DNA from 2 places in the Fusibacter sp. A1 genome. Region 1 is predicted to be linked to the other one. Evidence: riboswitches for the same ligand, from Rfam matches in the RefSeq annotation. Region 1 holds a riboswitch; the other holds the start of a gene.
The links. A riboswitch is a leader RNA that binds a small molecule or an ion and turns the genes downstream of it on or off. The one in region 1 is predicted to bind cyclic di-GMP.

Region 1 (4,237 bases):
AACGGTTACGCTTAAAATGAATGGAGTTTCCACCACCCACCAAACCCCACGAGGTGTGATCATCGACTTAGGGATCGTGGAAGAGGGAACAAGCTTTGAGTTATCTTTTGAGGTAATGGCTTCTGCATCTGGATATTTTGACATTCATGTTGTCACATTCGATGATGAGGTGTTTACCGTCACCCGAAACGATTTGATTGACGAAGCATTCGAAGTGGATGAGTTTACCCAGACAAAGCTTACTGGAGTTGCGACACTCAACAGTGATGGACTGCTTTATACTTCGATTCCTTATGAAAAAGGCTGGAAAGTAAAAGTAGATGGTGACCGAATAGAACCTATGGCTTATCAAGATGCGATGATTGCGATACCACTGCGTGAAGGAACACATCAGATTGAATTCTCATATGTTTCAGCAGGCTTTGTCTCTGGACTGATGATCAGTGTTTTATCACTGCTTATCTTGGCTTCAATTTATGTTTTAGGAAGGAAAACGGATTTTCAAAAGGAACAGAAGGAACTGAAATCTAAAAGGGGACAGCATGAAATTGCTGGTTAATGTGATGGAGAAGATAGAAATTTTAAAGGATAAACTGTTCACACGTCAATTTGTAAGATATCTCATTACTGGATTTTCTGCATTTTTCATCGAGTACGGTTTGTATGTGCTGCTGATTAAGGTGTTGAACGCACAATATATCATCGCTAGTGTGCTGGTTTATTGTGTGATTTTCTGGTTTGTATTTTTAATGAATAGAAAGTGGTCGTTTGAGTCGACAAAGGATATTAGGAAGCAATTGGTGCAATATGGACTGCTGTTCATTTTCAATCTGGTTGTCGCCAATATCGTACTGATGACATTCTTTACAGAGATACTAGGAATCAGTGAATTGATATCTCCACTCTTAAAGATGGCATGTATCGTGATGTGGAATTTTTGGATCTACAAAAATGTAATCTACAAATAGGAGTCAACTATGGATATGGTTAATAGGCATAAGGAACTAGCGATTATTATTCCTGTTTACAATGAAGGAAAAGCGCTGCAAACCAATTTTAAGGAGATTGTGCGCGTACTTGAACAAGATCGAGTGGATTGTCGATTCATGTTTGTCGATGACGGTTCTACTGATAATACCTGGCAGGTGCTGGAGTCCATCGTAAAGGAGTATCCTCAGGCAGAAGCGATAAGGTTTGCAAGGAATTTTGGCAAGGAAATCGCTCTTGCTGCAGGTCTTGACAGCATCGATGCCCAGCTTTATCTGCTTATGGATTCTGATTTGCAGCATCCGCCCGATCAAATAAGACCTATGCTCGAGCTGCTGATTAAGGAAGATGCGAATATCGTGGAAGGCATAAAAATCACTAGAGGAAAAGAGTCCCTATTTTATAGGTCCGTTGCAAAACTATTTTATTGGGTCTTAAACGTAGTCACTCATCTAGATATGAGAAACTCATCAGATTTCAAGCTACTGGACAAACAGGTGGTTGAATCAATAAGACGATTTGATGAAAGAAACCTGTTTATCAGAGGTATCGTAAAATGGGTTGGGTTCAAAACCGTTCAACATCCTTTTCATGTAGAGGAGAGAGTAAATGGAGTCAGTCATTTTTCTACTGCGAAGCTGGCCATGTTGGCACTGAATGCCACTCTCTCTTATACAAGTAAACCACTCTATATCACCATGATCAGCGGGCTTATCTTCTTGTTCTTTGCAATCATCTTAGGAATTCAGACACTGGCTAATTACTTGGTCGGGAACGCATTGGATGGATTCTCAACAGTGATTCTGGTCCTTCTGATCACTGGTTCTATGATTATGATTTCGCTTGGTATTATTGGGACGTATATTTCGAGAATCTATGACGAGATTAAAGCTAGACCGAGGTATATTGTTAAAGACAAAATCCAATGACGCTTGTTGTTTACATAATCCTAAAAGATTTTAAGAGCATATGACTTGTAAACGTAGCTGCCCTGTAATCAAGATGTAATCAAAATTACGACTGTATTGTTGTAAATGGTGGTATAATGTAGTTGAGAGGGTAGTCAAAAGTCGATTCGATTGACCAAAATTATTCTGTAAATCGCAAAGCTGATGAAAATCAGTGTCGCAAAGCTATAGGGTCTAAGGTTCATATGAACTATGACAGCCAGTTTCCAGAGAAAGACTTTGATTGCCAAATAGGTTGTGTAGACCATGTTTGCACACCAGGTATCAGATCTTTTCTCGACAAGGCAAACCAGTTGAAAGATTGGGGCGCAAAACTAGAGGGCCTAAGTCACTTGTGTGATATGGCAGCCAGTCGCCGAAAGAAAAGTTTTTTACTTTTCTTTCCCAAATGTAACAAGGCAAACCCATCGTGAGGTGGGGACGCAAAACTACAGGGTCTTCATAATGAAGATAGCCAGGTGCCGAAGGGAGAGAATTAGATGAAAAGAGTGATTTCTTTATTAACTCTTACACTCATTATCATGACATTGTCCGCCGTTGCTTTTGCAGATGGTGGCATTATCAAGGTCAACGAAGAAATCGGCACAGTAAGCATCAATTATACTGCAACTGATTATTCCGATTTTAAAGTTCTAGTGAAAAAGGGAACTGAACAATATGTTTATAACCTTTATGATTCACAAGAGGAGTTTCCACTTCAAATGGGAAGCGGAGATTACTCAATAGGACTCTATCAACGTGTGGATGGCAACAAATATCGAAAAGTGACTTCTGCTACTGCAGTTGTTACGGTGGATATGATGAAAGTCTACACAGCAAGTATTCAAACCATTAATTGGAAAGAGAATACTAGCGCAGCTGTATTAGCTGATTCATTGACTACGGAAACGATGACAGATCAAGAAAAATTCAATGCAATTTACAAGTACGTCATCAATAATGTAGTTTATGATTATCAAAAGGCAGCTACTGTTGATAGTCGATTTATTCCAAACAACACATTGACGATTGAGAACAACAATGGTATTTGTTACGACTATTCATCACTGATGGCATCGATGTTAAGAAGCGTTGGTGTTCCAACTAAAATGATCCATGGTCAAAGTACCTATACATCCGTGTATCATGCATGGAATGAAGTATATCTCAATGGAAAATGGGTGATCATCGATACTACCGTTGATGCACAGTTGTCAAAAGGTAGTGCGAGATACTCGATTGAAAAATCAATCAACGATTATGTTGGAGTAAAATCATTTTAAAAGGATAAGTTACCCTCTCAGCTATTTTATCTGACAAAGCCGATAAGGCTTTTTTTTTGCCTATCACAAAGATAGCTCATTCGATGAATTAGTGTTATAATGTGACTGCAAGCATAGAGTGATTCAATGGACTTTGGTGAGTCCAAAGACCTATTTAGCGGTTAAGCATGATTATGTTTTATCAAATGTGGTATATATATAATAATTGAAGTCATGAAAGGGGCGAGAAAGATGAAGCGAAAGTTAGTAGTTCTGTTTGTAGTAATGATTGCCGTGTTATCAAGTTTCGCATTTGCAGATGGCATTATTAATTACAAGCCCGATGAAGGAATTGTTAAGATAAATTATACAACAACCGATTATACTAAGTTTAAAATAATCATAAAGAGAGATACGCAGCAGTACATCTACAATATCAACGATAACGATGAATCATTTCCACTTCAGATGGGCAGTGGTTTGTACACAGTAGCAATTTACCAAAATGTTTCCAGTAATAAATATAAGAAAATCACATCAGCCTCTAAGACGGTTACTGTCAATGAAGATGCTGTAAATCTTGCAAGTGTGCAGAATATGAGCTGGGCTGAAGAAATGAAGGCAATCGTTCTTGCAAAAGAACTGATGGCTGATCTTGAAACGGATGAGGAGAAGTTTGATGCCGTTTACGACTATATCATCCGGTCGATCGTCTATGACTATTATAAAGCCTCGACTATCTATAGCAGGTATTTACCTGTGATCGATGTCACTCTTGAAGAAAAGAAAGGTATCTGTTATGATTATTCATCACTGATGGCTTCAATGCTTCGAAGCCAGGGCATAAAGTCAAAATTGATTGAAGGTGAAAGTACTTATACCTCCACCTATCATGCTTGGAATGAAGTGTATTTGAACGGCGAGTGGAAAATCATTGATTCCACAGTCGATGCGCAGCTTTCGAAGATGATGGCCAAATATGACAAATACAAGACTACCACCAGCCACGTTAAAATGAAAAGTTTCTAGTGTATGGTGATA
Region 2 (4,237 bases), on a different contig from region 1:
TCGACTTGTCTTTATCAGCAACTGCAGCGACGGCTATATGCAGGCTCATAAAAAACAGTTTGGTCTGGATGACTATTTTGATGAGTTTATCACTTCACAAGCGTATGATTACCTGCCTAAATGGCAGATACTGAGTATCCTAAGAGGGAATCAGCATGAAAATGCCCTCATGATAGGTGACCGTTGGATGGACATGGAGGCAGGTATTAAAAATAATATGCAGACGATCGGTTGCAGGTACGGGTTCGGGACTACTAAAGAGCTTGAAAACGCCACTGTGTTGATAGATGATGTTGGGGAATTGATGGGAATTTTGTGATTGGTGATTGGTAATTAGGTGCTAAAACGACAGTTCTTGCGAACTGTCGTTTTTTTGTTAGAAAATAGTAATTCCGTTTACGATGATTTTTTCTGCAACGGCGTGTAAGTCAAATGGATGCCTGTCCCAAATGACGATATCTGCATCTTTGCCAACTACTAAACTACCGATTCGGTCGTCCACTTCTATGATTTGTGCGGGGTGGAGGGTGATCGCTTTTAGGGCTTCTGCTTCACTCATGCCCGCTTTAACGGCAAGGCTTGCGCACATGGGTAGGTATTCTAGCGGAATGACAGGGCTGTCTGTCATTATGGCTACTTTGACTCCGGCTTGTTGGAGTACACCTGGTGTAACAAAGGACTTTTCATTCAGTTCGAATTTTGATTTGTTCCCAAAACTAGGACCGACAACGGCGCTAAAGCCTTCTTTTGCAAGATCACTAGCGATCAGATGACCTTCTGTACAGTGTTCTAGGGTCAGGTTGACATCGAACTCCTTAGCGATTCTTATTGCAGTAAAGATGTCGTCCGCACGATGCGCATGTGCCTTTAGCGGGATTTCTTTTTTTAGTACGGGTAACATCGCGTCCAGTTTCATGTCGTAAGTCGGCAGTTTTGACACATCGCCTGCTGCGCTTTCGATTTTCACCAGATATTCCTTGGCTTTAGCTAAGGTTTGTCGAAGAAGAGCCGCTGTTCCCATTCGTGTGGACGGCGTGATTTTTTTGTCGGCATACACTCTTTTAGGATTCTCGCCAAATGCGCATTTCATCGCCATGTTGTCACGGATGACCATATCATCCACTCGGTGACCGTGCAGCTTCATGACAGTAAAGGTTCCACCAATCACGTTTGCGCTGCCAGGGCCAGTACAAGCAGTTGTCACCCCGCCCTTTAAGGCCAGTTCGAAGGCCTCATCCCTTGGATTGATCGCATCGATCGCCCGCAGATGCGGCGTGATCGGATCGGTTGCCTCATTGCCGTCAGAACCTTCAAAGCCAATACCTTCTTCCCACATGCCGACATGGCAATGCGCGTCGATAAATCCGGGGAATACGAGTTTTCCTGCTGCGTCGATGACTTCTTCGCGCGCTTTGGGCTTTATGTCCTTAGCGATTTCAGTGATTTTATCACCTGTCACCCGTAGATCGGTTGTTTCTAGAATTCCATTTTCAATGGTGTAAAGTGTGCCGTTTTTTATAAGCATGGTAAAACCTCTCTTTTAATCTTTCTACAGTATAGCATAAAAAGGGCACATGATATGATTACATGCGCCCTTTGATCGTCTGCCTCATCTGCTTGAAACCCATAATGACAATCCAAACGTAGGCGATTGTTTTTGGAATCATAAGCATTCCGATCCATGAATAGGTTTTTGCCCAGAGTACGACGGGAACATAAAACCCGAAGGACAGTGTGATGGCGAGCCACATGAACTTGAAAATAAGATCGCTCTGTTTTTTAGCCTGCTGATAGAAGAGCACGAGTATGATTGCTCCCATGATGGCAAATGGAAGGTTTCTGTAGATTCCCCAGCTAACCGGTTGATAAAAGTTGAACCAGTCATTCTGTGGGAATAGGCAAAGAACGATTCTAATGACAGCAAGTGAGTAGATAGTCATTGAAAGGGTCTTTGACTCCTGTACCCGGTATTTTTCAATCCAGATTCTATAGAGTATGACATAAAAAACGGTCATGGTGATCGAGGTGACGAACTTACCAAAACCAAGTGCTGTCGCGTTTGCTTCTAGACCGGTTGTGAAGAGTGCGTAGGATCTTGGTACAAGATGAAAGGCGTCACCAAAACCGAGAAGCAAGGTCATCGCACCGAATAGGCGATTCATCTTGTTTTCTTTGGTATGGCTTAACATGATAAGACCTAAAGTAATGACTGTTGAAAGGTAAAGTACATTAAAAATGGTTTCCATGATTGCTTGCATAAGAGCTCCTTTTATACTTAAATTACACAACAGTGTGTAATTTAAGTATAAAACTCTAGATACCAATTGTAAAGACCCTTCTTAGTGAAAGAGTAGGTGGTAATTCAATCAAGGAAATATCCCATTAAGGCCGACAAGACGTTCAGAAAATTGAGAAAGGTTCAAAAAAAAAAGCAAATCCCTAACAAATTAGTGTTTTTAATGCTTAAAAATGAGTTATACTGTACGGGAGTCCAAAATCGAATAATGAGCAAATCAACTGAAAGGTTGAGACGCAAAGCCATGGGTCTAAGGTGTTTAAGCTATGATTGCCAGGTTGCCGTTAACTATAATGATGAGCAGCCTAATTGGCTGCCTTTTTTGTTTTAAAGGGTCAATGATTGCGCGATTCGGAAAGTGTGATAAGAAAATGGATACACTAAAAACAAGCGGGAATCGGTTACGACCGATTGTGTGTAGCGGGAGGATGTAATGCGTAAAGTCATTCATGTATTTTTGATACTTTTACTGGCCAGTTCAGTAACTTTTGCAGCTGGTAGTCCATCAAATTGGTCGAAAGAGTCACTTGATTCCTTGTCATCGTATCAAGTGTTAAGGGATTCTGCATTTGACAACTATCAAGGTGATATCACTAGAGAGCGATTTGTGTATCTGTCGGTCAAGCTTTATGAAGAGATCACCGGAACTCAGATTGTGGTCAATCCCGAAATAAAGTTTACCGATACGACAGATGAAAACAGTTTAAAAGCTGCGACAATTGGAATCACTACAGGTGTGGGTGACAATCGGTTTGATCCGAGCGGCTCACTGACAAGAGAGCAGCTTGCGGTATTCATGGTGAGAACCCTTGAACTAGCTGGAATCGAACTTGCAGAGGGAACCGTACTGTTCGAAGACCATGCTCAGATCAGCTCATGGGCACGGTCAGCAGTGTATAAGGCGAAAAACAACGGCATACTTTCCGGAGTAGGAGACAACAGGATCGCACCAGGCAGTCCCACAAGCGAAGAACAATCCTTGGTGGTATTCAAGAGGATATTGGACGCCCATAGTCCTAAAACCTATGGTGCAAGCCTTCCTGTTGTAGAGAAGAAAAAGCTTACAACTACTGAAATTGCGTCGCTTTCAGGTAGCCTAGTCAAGTTACATGTAAAAACCTACACGGGAGAGAACTACTTAGGCAGCGGATTCTATTATGAATCAGGTAAAATCGGAACAAATCTTCATGTGATCGACCAAGCGCAGACCATTGAGATAGAACATGAAGATGGTTCCATCTATAAGGGAAACGTCTACATAACGGGGTATGACATCGATCTGGATTTAGCTGCGCTACAAATTGAGGACACATCCGTCACACCGCTAACTGTAAAACAAGAACTTGATTTACAAAAAGGCCAGAAGATCTATACGATAGGCAGTCCTCAAGGGCTCATCAACACCTTGTCTGAAGGAATCATTAGTTCGATAAGGGAAGTAATCATTCAAATTACAGCACCTGTGAGTCCAGGATCTAGCGGTGGTGCTCTATTGGATGAGTATGGTGAGCTAATCGGAATCACAACTTTTTTAGTTGAAGGTCAGAACCTTAACTTTTGCGTACCGGTGAACTTGTTCACTTCGATGGATAAATCCAAAATGCTCACTATAGATGAGTTTACAGCACTAACCAATCCACAGACTAAAGCACCGACGAATGTGACCATAGCGGCACTGTCGAATACATCTATTGAAGTGACATGGGATAAGGGTGATGCGGACTATTATATGGCCTTTTTAGGAGTAAAAGGTAATGAATGGGCGGCAATCAACAACGAGGCGGGCGAAAACTACTGGGTGCTCGAGGACGAGTTAATTGATGGATTAACCGTGGAAGGTATTCATTCTGATAGAGAAGTCAAAGTTGCTATCTTAGCGGTTAAGGATGGAGTCGCATCGCAATATAGTTATTCCGAGGTGCTAAAGCTTGAAGCCTTCAA

Region 2: it holds a riboswitch for cyclic di-GMP, as region 1 does, so the genes downstream of both, DWB64_RS00920 (trypsin-like peptidase domain-containing protein) here and DWB64_RS17665 (transglutaminase-like domain-containing protein) in region 1, are expected to answer to the same signal.

Annotation. Positions count from the first base shown of each region.
Region 1 covers NZ_QQWI01000016.1:36,915-41,151, reverse strand. Annotated here, with positions in the region: gene DWB64_RS17680 (YfhO family protein) at 1-559, shown strand, start outside; gene DWB64_RS17675 (GtrA family protein) at 543-968, shown strand; gene DWB64_RS17670 (glycosyltransferase family 2 protein) at 978-1,916, shown strand; cyclic di-GMP riboswitch class I at 2,080-2,166, shown strand; cyclic di-GMP riboswitch class I at 2,229-2,315, shown strand; cyclic di-GMP riboswitch class I at 2,343-2,421, shown strand; gene DWB64_RS17665 (transglutaminase-like domain-containing protein) at 2,435-3,217, shown strand; gene DWB64_RS17660 (transglutaminase family protein) at 3,449-4,225, shown strand.
Region 2 covers NZ_QQWI01000001.1:221,014-225,250, reverse strand. Annotated here, with positions in the region: gene DWB64_RS00935 (HAD family hydrolase) at 1-319, shown strand, start outside; gene DWB64_RS00930 (amidohydrolase) at 377-1,525, opposite strand; gene DWB64_RS00925 (hypothetical protein) at 1,584-2,258, opposite strand; cyclic di-GMP riboswitch class I at 2,498-2,582, shown strand; gene DWB64_RS00920 (trypsin-like peptidase domain-containing protein) at 2,730-4,237, shown strand, end outside.